4 regions of the Rhizobium sp. BK049 genome follow, and region 2 is predicted to be linked to each of the others. Evidence: riboswitches for the same ligand, from Rfam matches in the RefSeq annotation. Region 2 holds a riboswitch; each other region holds the start of a gene.
The links. A riboswitch is a leader RNA that binds a small molecule or an ion and turns the genes downstream of it on or off. The one in region 2 is predicted to bind cobalamin.
Positions count from the first base shown of each region.

Region 1: linked by a shared signal. The riboswitch ahead of FHT70_RS03435 (CbtB domain-containing protein) and the one ahead of cobU (bifunctional adenosylcobinamide kinase/adenosylcobinamide-phosphate guanylyltransferase) in region 2 are both predicted to bind cobalamin.
Region 3: linked by a shared signal. The riboswitch ahead of bluB (5,6-dimethylbenzimidazole synthase) and the one ahead of cobU (bifunctional adenosylcobinamide kinase/adenosylcobinamide-phosphate guanylyltransferase) in region 2 are both predicted to bind cobalamin.
Region 4: linked by a shared signal. The riboswitch ahead of nrdH (glutaredoxin-like protein NrdH) and the one ahead of cobU (bifunctional adenosylcobinamide kinase/adenosylcobinamide-phosphate guanylyltransferase) in region 2 are both predicted to bind cobalamin.

Region 1 covers NZ_JACHYV010000002.1:315,132-319,105, forward strand. The annotation lists gene FHT70_RS03425 (bifunctional diguanylate cyclase/phosphodiesterase) at 1-781, opposite strand, end outside; gene FHT70_RS03430 (histidine phosphatase family protein) at 1,255-1,803, opposite strand; cobalamin riboswitch at 1,860-2,009, shown strand; gene FHT70_RS03435 (CbtB domain-containing protein) at 2,035-2,244, shown strand; gene FHT70_RS03440 (CbtA family protein) at 2,359-3,093, shown strand; gene FHT70_RS03445 (hypothetical protein) at 3,147-3,719, shown strand; gene FHT70_RS03450 (sulfite oxidase-like oxidoreductase) at 3,704-3,974, opposite strand, start outside.
Region 2 covers NZ_JACHYV010000020.1:54,716-58,689, forward strand. The annotation lists gene cobN (cobaltochelatase subunit CobN) at 1-31, opposite strand, end outside; gene cobW (cobalamin biosynthesis protein CobW) at 35-1,090, opposite strand; gene cobU (bifunctional adenosylcobinamide kinase/adenosylcobinamide-phosphate guanylyltransferase) at 1,097-1,606, opposite strand; cobalamin riboswitch at 1,908-2,304, opposite strand; gene FHT70_RS20320 (chloride channel protein) at 2,531-3,974, shown strand, end outside.
Region 3 covers NZ_JACHYV010000006.1:38,212-42,185, forward strand. The annotation lists gene FHT70_RS08120 (3-deoxy-7-phosphoheptulonate synthase) at 202-1,269, opposite strand; cobalamin riboswitch at 1,589-1,776, shown strand; gene bluB (5,6-dimethylbenzimidazole synthase) at 1,818-2,507, shown strand; gene FHT70_RS08130 (DUF2865 domain-containing protein) at 2,511-3,611, opposite strand; gene FHT70_RS08135 (YciI family protein) at 3,890-3,974, shown strand, end outside.
Region 4 covers NZ_JACHYV010000042.1:7,160-11,133, reverse strand. The annotation lists gene FHT70_RS28450 (heavy metal translocating P-type ATPase) at 1-1,298, shown strand, start outside; cobalamin riboswitch at 1,508-1,732, shown strand; gene nrdH (glutaredoxin-like protein NrdH) at 1,993-2,214, shown strand; gene nrdI (class Ib ribonucleoside-diphosphate reductase assembly flavoprotein NrdI) at 2,228-2,629, shown strand; gene nrdE (class 1b ribonucleoside-diphosphate reductase subunit alpha) at 2,608-3,974, shown strand, end outside.

The DNA.
Region 1 (3,974 bases), on a different contig from region 2:
CCTGCATCGAAGCTTCGAAGACGAGATAATGGTTAGGGCCGCGTGATTTGGCCTCATACATGGCGAGGTCCGCACGGTGGGCGGCGTCTTCCAGCGGCTCGCTGCCCTCAAGCCAGCGATCGTAGCCGACGCTGGCGCCGACTTCGACGGCAAAGCCATCGATATGGATCGGCCGGGTGACGGCCTGGATCAGCAACTTGGCGAAACGCTCCTCGCGCTCTGCCGTCAGGGAAAAGGCGACGATGATGAATTCGTCACCGCCGAAGCGGTAAACGCAATCCGCGTTGCCAAGCGCGCAGATGCGTCTGGCAACTTCGACCAGCAACACGTCGCCGCCCTTGTGGCCGACGAGATCGTTGACTTTTTTGAAGCCGTCGAGGTCGACGGAGAAGATCGTGACGTTGTCGTCCCATTCCTCGATCTCGGCCTCGCCGCTTCTGACCGGCCGTGAGAGGATTTTGCGCTCGAAGGCGTAGCGGTTCGGCAGCTTGGTCAGATGGTCGTGGGTTGCCGTCCAATCGGCCTTAGCCTGTTCGGTGGCGCGCAGCTCCATTTCCTTGCGCAGGTCGGCGATGCGCAGCACCGAATAGATGAAGCTCATCGCGCCAGCGATGCCGAGAGCCAGAACGAGCTTATCCGCCCCGTACTCGCCGAAACTGGTCATGAAGGAGACGAGGCGGTCGTCGAAGTGCAGCACCGTGCCGAGGATCCAGAGGGTTACTCCGAAAACCACAACCGACACGCATTGCCTTCCGGCCCTGCTTCGAAAAAACGCAGGCATTATCGCATTCTCCATCTCCACCCTCTGCCGGACTATCACGAAAATCTGAAATGTTCGTTGAAACCATAAGGCGAATTGTTGGAGGTGGCAGCCCGTCCGTTGCGGTGCTGTCCGGACCTCGGCTGCGCTACGGCGTTTCGCTGGTGCTGCTTGGAAGATTAGAGGATGTCCGGATTCAAGACGAGGGGAGCCCCACGAAAGAACGAGGGCGAGCGTGCTGTCGCATCGCTCGCCCTGTCTCGCTCTTCAGGCGGTGACGATCAGCAGCGGAACGCTGACGACCAGACCGACCATAACTAAGGTGAGCGTCACGACCCTCATCAAGCGCAGGCGCCGCGTACGCTCCCCACTCCAATCATATGCCATAGCTTCCGTCTCCTTGGGACAAGGAAGTAGTCCCGGTCAGACCGGTTCAATAGAGATGACGCGATTTGCTTGCGTAAGGCTGGATAGTATGAGGGATGTCTAATTCTCTAGAGGCGCAGCGACCAGCGCTGTCCATTGCTGGTCATCCGAACGACCACCAGCGGCTCGACATCGATGAGCCAGAAGGAGGGGAGGGGAGCCTGAAGCACATGCGCAATCGCTGTTCTTATAATCGATGCATGGGTGACGGCTATCACATGACCGCCGAGCGTGGATTGTTCATCCATCCAGCCGGCGACGCGCGTCCGCAGACCGAGAAAACTGTCGCCGCCATGTGGGGCGGCTTCCGGATCGCTCATCCAAGCCATGAGGTTCTCCGGCTCTTCGGTGCCGATTGCCGCAATCGGCCTGCCGGCCCAGCGGCCATTGTCGCAGTCGGCAAGCCGCTGTTCTATTTGAGCGTCGAGACCGAGGGCTGTAGCGGTCTGGCGGGCACGCAAAGCCGGGCTCGTGACGATCCGGTCGGCGCGAGGCAGGGCGGTCATCCGGCCGGCTTCTTCAGCGGCCTTGTCTTCCAGCGGCTCATCCAGCGGGAACAGGGCCTTGCGGCTCGCCGCCGTGGCGCCGTGACAGATCCAGGTGAGGCGGGTATTCACGGTTGTTCCGATCTTCGCAATATGGTGGGGACGACCCTTCGCCGGCGTCTCGAAGTTTCGTTGACAGTCTCTTCGGCGTCCAGATATAACCGTGCTGTTGCGGGTTTGGAAGCCGGTGGAAATCCGGCGCGGTCGCGCCACTGTGACCAGCGTTTCGAAGTTCTTTACGCTGGAAGTCAGACCCTGCCGCACAACACTCTTTCGACTGAACGCGTCATTCCGGAGGGATACATGTCTGACACCACTTTCGCGCCCGTTGCGGCACCGGCGCCAATCCCTGTAGGGGAAATCCTGCCCTGGGCGGTTTTCGGCGGCCTGCTGATGCTCATCGTTCTTTATTTCGTCGGCACCGAGGAAGGCGCGATGGCGCTGTTCAACGGCATGTATGTGCACGAATTCGTGCATGACGGCCGCCATCTGCTCGGCTTTCCCTGCCACTAAAGCGCATCGCGATCTTTCAGATTCGCTTTTCGCGCTTTAGGTCTTTGTTTACGCATGTCGTTATCGCAAAACCGCTGCACACTTTTGCGCGACATGCTTAGGGGGAATATTGACATGGTTGGAAAGCTTCTGCTTCGCGGCATGCTCGCGGGCCTGATTGCTGGTATCCTCGTTTTCGCTTTCGCCCATATCTTCGGCGAGCCGCTGGTCGATGCGGCAATCGCCTTCGAGGAGGCGAGCGCCCAGGCGGCGGGCGAAGCTACCGAACCTGAAATCGTCAGCCGGGCCACGCAGGCTGGTCTCGGCCTTTTCACCGGCGTCATGGCCTACAGTATCGCCGTCGGAGGGCTCTTTTCGCTCGCCTTCGCCTTGGTACATGGCCGCTTCAGCAGCCTCTCGGCGCGCGGCACCTCGGCCGTTATCGCCATTGCCGCCTTCGTGGCAGTGGTGTTTGTTCCCGGAATCAAATATCCGGCCAACCCCCCGGCGGTCGGCAATCCCGAAACGATCGGCGTCAGGACCGAGCTGTTCTTCCTGATGATTGTCGTTTCGCTCACCTCGCTGGTTGCCGCGGTCGCGCTGTCGCGCCGCCTTGGCGAGCGCTTCGGTCTCTGGAACGGCGCGATCATCGCCGGCATCGCCTATCTCGTCTTCATCGGCTTCGTGCTTTATCTGTTGCCGCCGATCAACGAGGTGCCCGAGAATTTCTCGGCGATGGTACTCTGGCGGTTCCGCACCACCTCGCTCGGCATGCATGCGATCCTTTGGGCAACGCTCGGTCTGGTTTTCGGAGCGCTGGCAGAAAGGGGTCTTGCCGCCAAGAGTGGACTGCGGTCGGCGTTCCGGTGATGCAGCATATTGGCAGGTTTGCTTTTCTCGGTCTCATCGCGAGCCTGTTGCCAATGTTTATCGGAAATGCTTTCGGCCATGGGAGCAGCTCTGGCGGCTCCGATACCGGGCTCGATATTCCGGCAATTTCCCACGGCGAGATGGCGATCATTTCGGAGTATCGCAGCAGCATCAGCATGCTGGCGTCACGGGCGGCCGATACGAACGAATCGTTCCGGCGTGTCCTGAACTACGCCGAAATCCAGTATTCCTATTGCCTCTGGGGTCGGATGCCCGGCAGCGTGACGGACGAGGAGAGCCCGTTCAACCAATGCGCCCATGCCTATCTCGCGGCGACGAAAGCCGTGCTGCTGGCGATGCGTGAGATGCCGCGGGAGGCAACCGCGGCGGGCGAAATCATCTCGGCCATCGACGCCGAGATGGCGGGTCGCGGGCTTGCCTTCATTACCTGCCAGTTCAGCGGCGAGGCATTCAATACCGCCAATATCGTCAAGCCGAGTTGGAGCAAGGTGCCGCTTCATCCTGCCAGCATGGCGTCCCTGACGGCGTTGGCCGCCATGTTGGGGCTTGCCATCCTGACGCTTCCCCGCCGCTTCCTGCGGCCGAAGGCTCAGTCGTCGGAATAGCGCTGCTCGCGCCACGGATCGCCATACATATGGTAGCCGTTCTTTTCCCAGAAGCCGGCCTCGTCGGCGGCGAGCAACTCGATGCGGCGCAGCCATTTGGCGCTTTTCCAGAAATAAAGATGCGGCACGACGAGGCGCATTGGGCCGCCGTGCTCCGGTGTCAGCGGCAGGCCGTCCCAGGAGGTCGCCAGGATCGCATCCTCGGCGGCGAAATCGGCGAGCGGCAGATTGGTGGTGTAGCCGTCATAGCTCGTC
Region 2 (3,974 bases):
TCGTTCCCTTCTGGGCAAGAAGCAGATGCATCGATTATCCTTGAACGAGCGCTTCGATCGCCTTGCGTACCGCGTCCTCGTTCATTTCATGCAAGCCGATGACGACGAGGCGCGTGCGGCGCGCCTCGCCCGCTGCCCAGGCGCGGTCGAAATACTGGTCGATGCGGCTGCCGACGGCCTGCAGTTGCAGGCGCATGGGCTTGCCCAAGACGTCGATGAAGCCTTTGAGGCGCAGCACATCATGCTCGGCGATGATGCCCTTCAGCTTCTCGACAAAGCCCGTCGGATCGGAAACAGCGCCGAGTTCAACAACGAAGCTTTCGAATTCGTCGTGGTCGTGTGGCGCCCCCTCCTCGTGCTCCAGCTCGTGATGGGACTTGCGGTTGGCGATATCGTCTTCCGTGCCGATGCCGAGGCCGAGCAGCACGCCTGCCGGCACCTCGCCATTCCTGGCTTCGATCATGACCGGCTTGCGGGCAATGCGGGAGGCGACTTCGCTCTTCACGCGGTCAAGGCCATCGCCATCGATCAGGTCGGTCTTGTTGAGCACGATGAGATCGGCGCATGTGAGCTGGTCTTCGAACAGCTCCTCGATCGGGCTCTCATGATCGAGCGAGTCGTCCTCGCTGCGCGCCGCCTCGACTGCATCATGGTCGTCGGCGAAACGGCCGGCGGCAACGGCCGCACTGTCGACGACCGTAATGACGCCGTCGACGGTCACCTGGGTGCGAATATCGGGCCACTTGAAGGCGGCGACCAGCGGCTGCGGCAGGGCGAGGCCGGAGGTTTCGATGACGATATGGTCGGGCCGCTGTTCGCGCTCCAGGAGCTTCGTCATCGTTGGAATGAAATCGTCGGCGACGGTGCAGCAGATGCAGCCATTGGTGAGCTCGATAATGTCGTCCTCGCTGCAATTCTCCGCGCCGCAGCCCTTCAGGACCTCGCCATCGACACCGAGATCGCCGAACTCGTTGATGATAAGCGCAATCTTTTTGCCGCCGGCATTGGTGAGCAGGTTGCGGATCATCGTCGTCTTGCCGGCGCCGAGGAAGCCGGTGATGACGGTTGCGGGGATTTTCTGCTGGTTCATGGAACTTCAACCCTTCATTTTCAGCGGCAGACCGGCCGCGATGAAATAGACCTCGTCGGCCTTCGCCGCGATTATTTGGTGCAGCCGTCCGGCATGATCGCGAAAATCGCGCGCCATGCGATTGTCAGGCACGATCCCGAGACCAACCTCGTTGGAAACGAAGACGAGTTGCGCCTTGGCGCCGGGGAGGAAATCGGCGAGCGCGGCAAATTCCACAGCCATCTCGCGCTCCGCCATCATCAGGTTGGTCACCCAGAGCGTCAGGCAATCGACAAGCACAATGCGTCCCTCGCCATCGATGGCGGCAAGCACGCCGAAAAGATCGAGCGGCTCCTCATGCGTCATCCAGGAAGGGCCGCGATCGGTCCTGTGCTGGGCAATACGCGTCTGCATCTCCTCGTCCCAGGCACGGCCGGTGGCGAGATAGTGGCGCTCGAGGCCGCTTGCCCTAACGAGATTTTCGGCGAAACGGGATTTGCCGGAGCGTGCCCCGCCGAGGATGAGCGTGGTGGTCATGCCCGAATATTCCTCTGAGGAGGCGTGCCGCTGCAGCTTGTTCTAGTTTTAACTCTATGAGCCACGGTAGCCAAAACTTTGCTTGAGAAAGCATAATTAATCACGGCGCGGACGCGCCGTGGCCGGGTTCCTGTGACAAGCACAGGAATGAGGGAGGAAAGGAAGGCGCGTAATACGCAGACATAACCTGAAGGCGACGAACCGGCACCTCTCATACGCACCACCAGAGGCGGCGTTGAATTCGTTCTTTCAGCCAAAACAACCTCCGTGCTGGCAGCGGGTCTCTTGCCCAGGTTTGGGCTGTTCGCCCGGCACGGAAGGCAGGTCTCCTGGCTCGCGGTTATCGGCGGCGATCGGGGGCGAACCGGAAGCCCGGTCGCCCCTGATCGTGCCAGCGGATCTGCCTCGCCTTCCCGGCTGCCTCGGTGAAAAGGTGGACGATTCGTAGAGATAGAGGCGTCCGACCCCGGTTGATCACCATGCATTTCCAGTGGCTTTTCCGGCATGTCGCCCATCCCGCCCGCCTGCACGATTGCGGTTAGGCCGGAAGGGGTTCGATGCCGGATGGAAGACCCTGACCGCTCTACAGTCGCGGGGTCGGCTGCGATGAAGGCGCCCGATGTGGGTCCGCCCCGTCACATTCCCTTTTCATCCGGAAGGCGAAATGCCGATCCGGAACCATCCGTTATTCCTCAGATGGTTAGGCAAGCTGGCGGGTGAAGTCAACCGACCTTCGCCACCACCTTCCCGCTGGACTGCGCGAAAGGCCGGCCAAGACCACTGACCGTACCGGAAATATCGTCTTTTATCAGTGGCTTACGTCATGAATATTCGACGTGTCCGTCGGCTTTTCGCCGCAATTGCGTTGCAAGGCGACTGCACCTCCGCCCTTGACCCGGCCTCTCCTCGCCTAGTTGTCTAGCCATGCTTATGAAATTGGATCGGCGCCGCCTGCGCGCGCTGCGTGTTTTCTTCGATCCGGGGCGACTGCGCGCCCTGACGCGCCGCAGCGAAGTCGGCCTCTCGCTGGCCGGCGCCATCGTCGGCATCGCCTCGGGGCTTGCCGTGACCGGCATGAGCTATGTCTCCAACCAGCTGCACCAGCTTGTTTTCGGCATCGCCGACAGCGAAAGGCTGAGCGCGTCGGTAATCCATGACAAGATGCTGCTGCTCACCGCCCCCGTCATCGGCGGCGCCCTGCTCGGCCTGCTGTTCCTGGTGCTCGCCAAACGGCGCAAGAAACCCATGGTCGACCCGATCGAGGCGAATGCTCTGCATGGCGGCCGCCTCTCCCTGACCGATAGCATCATCGTTGCCGTACAGAACCTGATCTCCAACGGCTTCGGCGCCTCCGTCGGCCTGGAGGCCGGCTATACCCAGCTCGCCGCCGGCATTGCCTCCAAATTCGGCCTGAAGCTGCAGCTGCGCCGCTCGGACCTGCGCATCCTCGTCGGTTGCGGCGCGGCCGGCGCCATTGCCGCCGCCTTCAACGCGCCGCTGACGGGCGCCTTCTACGCCTTCGAGCTGATCATCGGCACCTACACCATCGTATCGCTAACCCCGGTTGTGGTCTCCGCCCTCGTTTCGACCCTCATCGCAAGGTTGCTTGCCGAGGGCGATTTCACCATCGATATCGGCAGCTTCGGCTCGGTCGTGCCGGCCGATTATATCCCGGCGCTGCTGCTCGGCGTCTTCTGCGCCGGCGTTGGCATTCTCCTCATGCAGGGCGTGGCCTTCATCGAGGAGGTGGCGCGCAAAAGCTCGATCGCTCCGCCCTTTCGGCCGGCGCTCGGCGGCATCATCGTCGGGCTTCTCGCGATGATCTCGCCGCAGGTGCTTTCGGCCGGCCACGGGGCGCTGCATCTCAACTTGTCCCGCGACGTGACGATCCCGGCGCTGATCGGTCTCTTTCTCCTGAAATCGCTGGCTTCGGCAATCTCGATCGGTTCTGGCTTCAGGGGTGGTCTGTTCTTCGCCTCGCTGTTCATGGGCGCCCTGCTGGGCAAGCTCTTTGCTTATTGCGGCCCCTATTTTGCCGATGCGACATTAACGCCGGTCATTTATGCTGTGGTCGGGATGAGTTCCCTGGCGGTCGCCGTCATTGGCGGGCCGCTGACGATGACCTTTCTGGCGCTCGAAATCACCGGCGATTTCCCGATCACGGCACTTGTTCTTGCGGCCGTCATCACCTCCTCACTCGTCGTGCGCTCGGCCTTCGGCTACTCCTTCGCCACATGGCGTTTCCATCTGCGCGGCGAGAGCATCCGCAGCGCCCACGACGTCGGCTGGATCCGCAATCTCACCGTGAACAAGCTGATGCGCGCCGACGTGAAGACGGCAAGGGCCGATATCTCGCTGGAAGACTTCA
Region 3 (3,974 bases), on a different contig from region 2:
GCCCCTGATCCACCCCTAGCGGCGTGGCGGCGGGTTGGTAACCCCAGGTTGCTCGTAGCAGCTTTCAAATCGGAACTTGGATCGATCATCCGGGCGTGAGTTATCAAGCCATATCCGGTAGGCGTAGCCTGAGATAACCGGGTTGACCCCCACCGCCCTGTTGGGCGGCGGGTGTCTGTCCGCCGCGCTTGATACTGTCTATCAGGCTGCGACGGCGGCCTTGCGCCGGGCGCGGGCGGATTGCGCCAGGTCTCCCAGGGTCGCCACCGACATGTCCCAGTCGATGCAGCCGTCGGTGATGGACTGGCCGTAAACCAGCGGCTTGCCGGGGATGAGATCCTGGCGGCCGGCGACGAGGTTGCTCTCGATCATCATGCCCTTGATGTGATGGTTTCCGGCGGCGATCTGCGCGGCCACGGATTTGACGACGGGCGGCTGGTTCATCGGATCCTTGCTGCTGTTGGCATGGCTGGCATCGATCAGGATGCGCGGGGTCACGCCAAGCTTGACGGCTTCGCCGACCACTGCTTCGACGTCGGCCGCTTCATAGTTCGGCTGTTTGCCGCCGCGCAGGATGATGTGGCAGTCCTCGTTGCCGGTGGTCGACGCGATGGCCGCCTGTCCGTCCTTGGTCACGGCGGGGAAGTGATGCGGCTGCGAGGCGGCCAGGATCGCATCGAGTGCGACGCGGGCGCTACCATCGGTGCCGTTCTTGAAGCCGATCGGGCAGGAGAGGCCGGAGGCGAGCTGGCGATGGATCTGGCTTTCCGTCGTGCGCGCGCCGATCGCGCCCCAGCTGACGAGGTCGGCGATGTATTGCGGCGTGATCGTGTCGAGGAACTCGACGCCCGCGGGAAGCTCCATGGCATTGATGTCGAGCAGCAGGCGCCGGGCAATGCGCAGCCCTTCCTCGATGCGGTAGCTGCCGTCGAGATGCGGATCGTTCATCAGGCCCTTCCAGCCGACGGTGGTGCGGGGCTTTTCGAAATAGACGCGCATGACGATTTCGAGATCGTCGGAGAAGCGCCGTCGCTGCTCCTGAAGTCGTGCGGCATATTCCCGGGCGGCAATCGGGTCATGGATGGAGCAGGGGCCGATGACGACGATCAGGCGATCGTCCTCGCCCTGGAGAATCTTATGGATCGCAGCACGATTGCTGGTCACGGTTTCGGTGACCACGGCGTCGCGGTGGATTTCCGCAATGATATCGGCGGGTTTGGTCAGCGGGGTGATCTCGAGGATACGCAGATCATCGATGGTATCGGGCACGGCATGGCTCCTGTTTGGTCATACCGTGCGGAACAAAAAAGCCGCCAGGTAGACTAGCGGCTGTTCGGGTTGTCGTCGCGTCGAATTCAGTTACGCACGGACCCGCATCCGCTGGGAGCAGCGGTACGAATAAAATCGCGAGGCGTAGATTGAAGTCGTCGACATCCGGCGTATGTAGCGTCGCGGTCGCCCATTGTCACGCAAAATTTGCGAGCTGGCATCGCCGTTCGGGGCGGCTGGCGATCCGCTCCTGGATCACCCCTCTGCGATGGAGGTTTCAGGTTCGGTCTGCCTGTACTTGCCGCCGCGCTGGTTTCCTGAAATAGATGCGCCGTCAGGTGCCCGCCGTCCAGGCGGGAGAATCGGGAATCCGGTGCAAGGCCGGAACGTGCCCAACGCTGTAAGGCCGACGTCTGCCGCTTCATCACGCCACTGGCTTTTGCCGGGAAGGCTGCGGCAGATGGATGAAGCCAAGTCAGAAGACCGGCCTGGCGAGATAGACCCAACCCGCGCGGACGGCGGGCGGTTGCGTTGTTGGGGATTTGACGATGCGACCCTTTGATGCGGATGCCCTTTCGGCGGCATCCGGTTTTTCCATGGCCGAACGTGAAGCCGTCTATCACGCAATCATGACGCGGCGTGACGTGCGCAGCCAGTTCCTGCCCGATCCCTTGCCCGACGATGTCGTGGCGCGGCTCCTGACCGCCGCCCATCATGCGCCGTCGGTCGGCTTCATGCAGCCATGGAATTTCATTCTCGTGAAAAGTGCAGCCGTCCGCACCCGCGTGCGCAACGCCTTTGCCGTGGCCAACGAAGAGGCAGCTTCGATGTTCGAAGGCGAGCGGCGGCAGGCCTATCGATCCCTCAAGCTCGAAGGCATCGTGGAGGCGCCGCTCGGGATATGCGTAACCTGCGATCCCACCCGCGGCGGCAGCGTGGTGCTGGGACGGACGCACAATCTGAGGATGGATTCCTATTCGACCGTTTGCGCCATCCAGAATCTCTGGCTCGCGGCCCGCGCCGAAGGGGTCGGCATCGGCTGGGTCAGCATCTTTCGTGAAGGCGACCTGAAAACAATTCTCCGCATACCGGAGCATATCGAGGTGGTCGCCTGGCTCTGCGCCGGCTTTGTCGACCGTCTCTATGACGAACCGGAACTTTCGGTCAAAGGTTGGCGGCAGCGGCTGCCGCTCGAGGAACTCGTTTTCCACGACGGATGGGGACGCAACGACCCGTAGCAATTACTGCTGCTGTGGTTGCGGGCCCGGCGTCGCCGGATTGGCAAGGTCGATCGAGCCCTGGTCGCCGGCAAGGAATTGCGGGCCGACCTGACGAACCTTGTTCTGCGTGGGGTCGTAGGGACGTTCGGGAACGGATGGCTGCGGCGGGGCTGATGCTGCCGCAGTATCTTTCGTCGGCGGTTTAGTGCGGACCGTCGTGATCGAGCCCTGCTGTGGCGGTTCGATCAGGGCCTGCTTGCCGCGCATCTCCTCGTAATAGGCGGTGAGATTGCAGGCGCAGGAATTTTTCTCCCCAGGCGCGCGATTCTTGTAGACAAAGGCGTTCTTCATGGCGCTATAGGGCGCGCCCGTTGCGACCGAGATCATATTCGAGGAGTCGGTGCTCGTCACGTCGCGATAGAAGAGCTCGGTCTCGATGCCGGGGCACATCTTGGCGCAGGTCTGGGCATCGCGGCCGAAATCCACCGAGGTGGTATTTGAGCTGATCGGGAAGAAGCCACCGTCGCAGCTGCGCACGCAGATGGTGCTGATCGGTGAAAACATTTCGGCCCTCGGCAGGCCGTAACGCAGATCGGTCTCTTCACCGCCGCCGAGCGGAATGAAGGTATCGGTGCGCATCGCCTGTTCCTCGACACTCGGGACGGGGTCGTCTGCGCTACGCTCGGTCGGGGCATAGAAATTGTCGCTGTTGCAGCCATTGCGTTCGAGTGCCGCCGTCAATTCTCGGCGCGCGTCGTCACTGCCGTCGCCGTGGTTGCGCAGCTCGTCGCGGCGCTCCTGGAGATAACGGATATTGTCGATCATCCGGGCTTCGGCGTCAGAGAGTTCGGCGCAAAAATCGGCGTTGTCACTGCCAATCACGACCATGCTGCCTGAAGTGCATCCGTTATTGCGCAGATCGTTGCGGACCTTGCGCAGCTCGAGGTTCTGCTCGGCCATGGCATTTGCATATTGGCGCGCTTCCGGCCCGTTATTGCTACCGATCGATCGTGGCAGGTCGGCAAGGCGACCGCGCAAGTCGTTGCAAATAGCGCTGGTCTGTGCTGCGGCCGGTGATGCCAGCGCAAGCACAAGAGCAAGAGACAGATTTCGGCGTTTCACGGCGTCGTCCGGGAATGAGAAAGTGTCGATCGGTCAAAGGTGGCGTCCATCCGCCGTACCTTGTCTCTTAACGTGTTTCTCTTAATAAGCTTGGATCAATTCCTAGCGCATTTTCGAGATTTTATCCAGAAGATGCGGGTATTCTTCCGTGAGGTAAGTCGGCACTCGTTGCATCCGGAGGCGGACACTCAGCCGTCACCAGCAGTTCCCTTCTTCATCCGAATTGTTATTCTCGGCGCTCGTTCCCGCGGGGAATTGGTTTCACTGAGGATAAAGCGATGCGCTACATGCTGATGCTGCATGCGGACGAAACTGCCGGGAGGTCCATAGCGCCTCAGGACATGGGGCGCTTCATCGAGCAGA
Region 4 (3,974 bases), on a different contig from region 2:
TCAATGGCGATGCGGTGCTGAGGGTTCGCGTCACGGCGGCTGCTGCCGACAATACTATCGCCCGCGTCGTCAAGCTGGTGGAAGAAGCGCAGGAATCGAAGGCGCCGACGGAGCGCTTCATCAAGCGGTTTTCGCGCTACTACACGCCGGGTGTGGTCGTCGTTGCCGCGCTGGTCGCGGTCGTTCCGCCGCCGTTCTTCGGCGGCGCGTGGAGTGAGTGGATCTACAAGGGTCTTGCCATCCTGCTGATCGGCTGCCCTTGCGCCCTCGTCATCTCGACGCCGGCGGCGATCGCGGCTTCGCTGTCGGCGGGCGCGAGGCGCGGGCTGCTGATGAAGGGCGGTGCGGTCCTGGAGACGCTCGGCAAGGTGACGATGGTCGCCTTCGACAAGACGGGCACGCTGACGGAAGGCAAGCCTCGGGTGACCGACATCCTTTCCTTTGGATTGGGTGAGGCGCAGCTCCTGTCGCGCGCGGCGGTGCTCGAGCAGGGCTCCAGCCATCCGCTGGCACAGGCGATTCTTCACCGCGCCAAGGCGGACGGCGTGCCCGTGCCACCCGCCTTCGAGCTGGAAGCGCTGCCGGGCAAGGGTGTCACCGGCAAAATCGGCGGCGAGGCAGTTGATCTCTTGTCGCCGCCCGCCGCCCGCGAGCGGGGGGCACTTGACGCGAAACAGGAGGCGCGTATTGCAGGGCTCAATGATGAGGGCAAGAGCGTGTCGGTGCTGCTCGTCAATGGCGCTGCGTCCGGCCTGATCGCCATGCGCGACGAGCCGCGCGAGGACGCCGCGGCCGGGCTCTCGGCGCTCAAATTGGCCGGTGTCAAGGCGATGATGCTGACCGGCGACAACAAGCGGACGGCGGCAGCCGTCGCAGACATGCTCGGCATCGACTGGCGGGGCGAGATGATGCCCGAGGACAAGCAGCGGGTCGTCGGCGAATTGAAGCGCAAGGGCTTCATAGTCGCCAAGGTCGGCGACGGCATCAACGACGCGCCGGCGCTCGCCGCCGCCGATATCGGCATCGCCATGGGCGGCGGCACCGATGTGGCGCTGGAGACGGCCGATGCCGCCGTGCTGCACGGGCGCGTTGGCGACGTGGCGCGAATGATCGCGCTTTCGCAGCGGACGATGCGCAATATCCTCGAGAATATCACCATTGCACTCGGGCTGAAGGCTGTCTTCCTGGTGACCACGATCATCGGAATCACCGGGCTCTGGCCGGCGATTCTCGCCGATACCGGAGCCACCGTGCTGGTTACGATCAACGCGCTCAGGCTGCTCCGCGTAGAGGAATAAATCCTTTCCTCTTCGGAGCGCCGATTAGGGCCGATCCGGAATCGAAAACCGCAGAGCCGGCTACAGGCCGGCTCTCGTCGTTCAGGCCTTCTCCACAGTTCGTTTTGTTTAAGCCTTCATTATCCATGTTTTTCACAGGAACGCAGTGATTTCAAACCTACCGTAACGCAACGCACAAACCATCCGTTGACGTGAATTTCGATTCGCGTACTATATCTAGTGTTCAAGGTTCCTTCGATTCGTGAGGATCGCGGGCTAAGACGGGAATACGGTGCGTCTCGCCATGAGGGTGGGACAAGGCCGGAGCTGCCCCCGCAACTGTGAGCGGAGAGCAACTGTCCGATTTCGGGTCACTGGGGCATGATGCCTCGGGAAGGCTGGGCAGGTGCTTCGACCCGTGAGCCAGGAGACCTGCCTTGAATGAAACGTCCACGGGCGGGGTGTCCGGAAGGTCGCGTGCATGCAGCGGAATGATCCGCGCTGTTGCGCTGCCCCGAACGACCGCATGAGCACTTCGGGGTTTGAAGTCATGTCGAGAGCATCAAGGCCGGCGCCCGCGCACATCCTGCGAGGGACCAAGTCAGGCGTTTAAAGCGCCAACCTTGCCAGATCACTATCAAGCATTTCCCCGGACGCCGCATGGCGCCCGATCCCAGTCCTGCGTCCTGAATTCATTGACTTCACGAGGAACATGATGAGCGTTACCGTTTACAGCAAGCCGGCCTGTGTCCAATGCACGGCCACTTACCGCGCCCTCGATCGCCTGGGCGTGGATTATGAGATCGTCGATATTTCCGAGGATGCCGAAGCGCTCGATCGCGTGCGTGGCATGGGCTACATGCAGGTTCCGGTCGTCGTTGCCGGCGAGCAGCATTGGGCGGGCTTCCGCCCCGACATGATCAGCGCACTCTCCTGACCGGAGAAAAGCGGTGGGGCTGATCGTCTATTATTCCAGCCGATCCGGGAACACCCATCGTTTCGTCGAGAAGCTGGGATTGCGCGCGGCGCGCATCCCCCTCGGCGCTGAGGCCATCCACATTCGCGAACCCTATGTGCTGATCTCGCCTACCTATTGCGGAAACGGTGGTAAAGGGGCCGTGCCCAAGCAGGTGATCCGCTTCCTCAACGAGGCGGAAAACCGCTCCAACATCCGCGGCGTGATTGCTGCGGGCAACAGCAATTTCGGCGAGACCTATGGGCTCGCCGGCGATGTCATCTCGAAGAAGTGCCAGGTGCCGTACCTCTACAGGTTCGAGCTCCTGGGAACTGCCGATGATATCGCCAACGTCAAAGACGGGATGGGACGATTTTGGACACGGGAACAAATCTGACGCGGGACGCGGGCGCAAAACCGCTGAAAGCGGCCGAAACACTCGACTATCATGCACTGAACGCGATGCTGAACCTCTACGACGACGAGGGAAAGATCCAGCTCGACAAGGATCGCGTGGCGGCCAAGCAATATTTCCTGCAGCATGTGAACCAGAACACCGTGTTCTTTCACAATCTTCGGGAAAAGCTCGATTACCTCGTCGCGGAGGGCTATTACGAGCAGGAGGTTCTCGACCAGTATTCCTTCAATTTCGTCCGCGACCTGTTCGATCAGGCCTATGCCAAGAAATTCCGGTTTCCTACCTTCCTCGGGGCTTTCAAATATTACACCAGCTATACGCTGAAGACCTTCGACGGAAAGCGCTATCTCGAGCGCTACGAAGACCGCATCTGCATGGTGGCGCTGGCTTTGGCGCGCGGCGATGAGGCCCTTGCTCGCGACATAGTCGACGAGATCATTTCCGGCCGCTTCCAGCCGGCAACGCCCACCTTCCTCAATGCCGGCAAGAAGCAGCGCGGCGAACTCGTTTCCTGTTTCCTGCTGCGCGTCGAGGACAACATGGAATCGATCGGCCGGTCGATCAATTCGGCGCTGCAGTTGTCGAAACGCGGCGGCGGCGTGGCCCTGTCGCTGACCAATATCCGCGAGGCGGGCGCGCCGATCAAGCAGATCGAAAACCAGTCCTCCGGCATCATCCCCGTCATGAAGCTCCTGGAAGACAGCTTCTCCTATGCCAATCAGCTCGGTGCGCGGCAGGGGGCGGGTGCGGTTTATCTGAACGCCCATCATCCCGATATCATGCGCTTTCTCGACACCAAACGTGAAAACGCCGATGAGAAAATCCGCATCAAGACGCTGTCGCTCGGCGTTGTCGTGCCCGACATCACCTTCGAACTCGCCAAGAACAATGAGGACATGTACCTGTTCTCGCCCTACGACGTGGAACGGGTCTACGGCGTGCCTTTCACCGAGATTTCGGTGACGGAGAAGTACCGGGAAATGGTGGCGGACGCCCGCATCTCGAAGAAGAAGATCAAGGCGCGCGAATTCTTCCAGGTCATCGCCGAAATCCAGTTCGAAAGCGGCTACCCTTACATCATGTTCGAGGACACGGTGAACCGCTCGAACCCGATTGCCGGGCGCATCTCCATGAGCAACCTCTGCTCGGAGATACTGCAGGTGAGCGAGGCGAGCGACTATCATGACGACCTTTCCTACAAGCATCTCGGCAGGGATATTTCCTGCAATCTCGGCTCGCTGAACATTGCTGCGGCGATGGATTCGACCGACTTCGGCAAGACGATCGAGACCTCGATCCGGGCGCTGACAGCGGTGTCCGATAT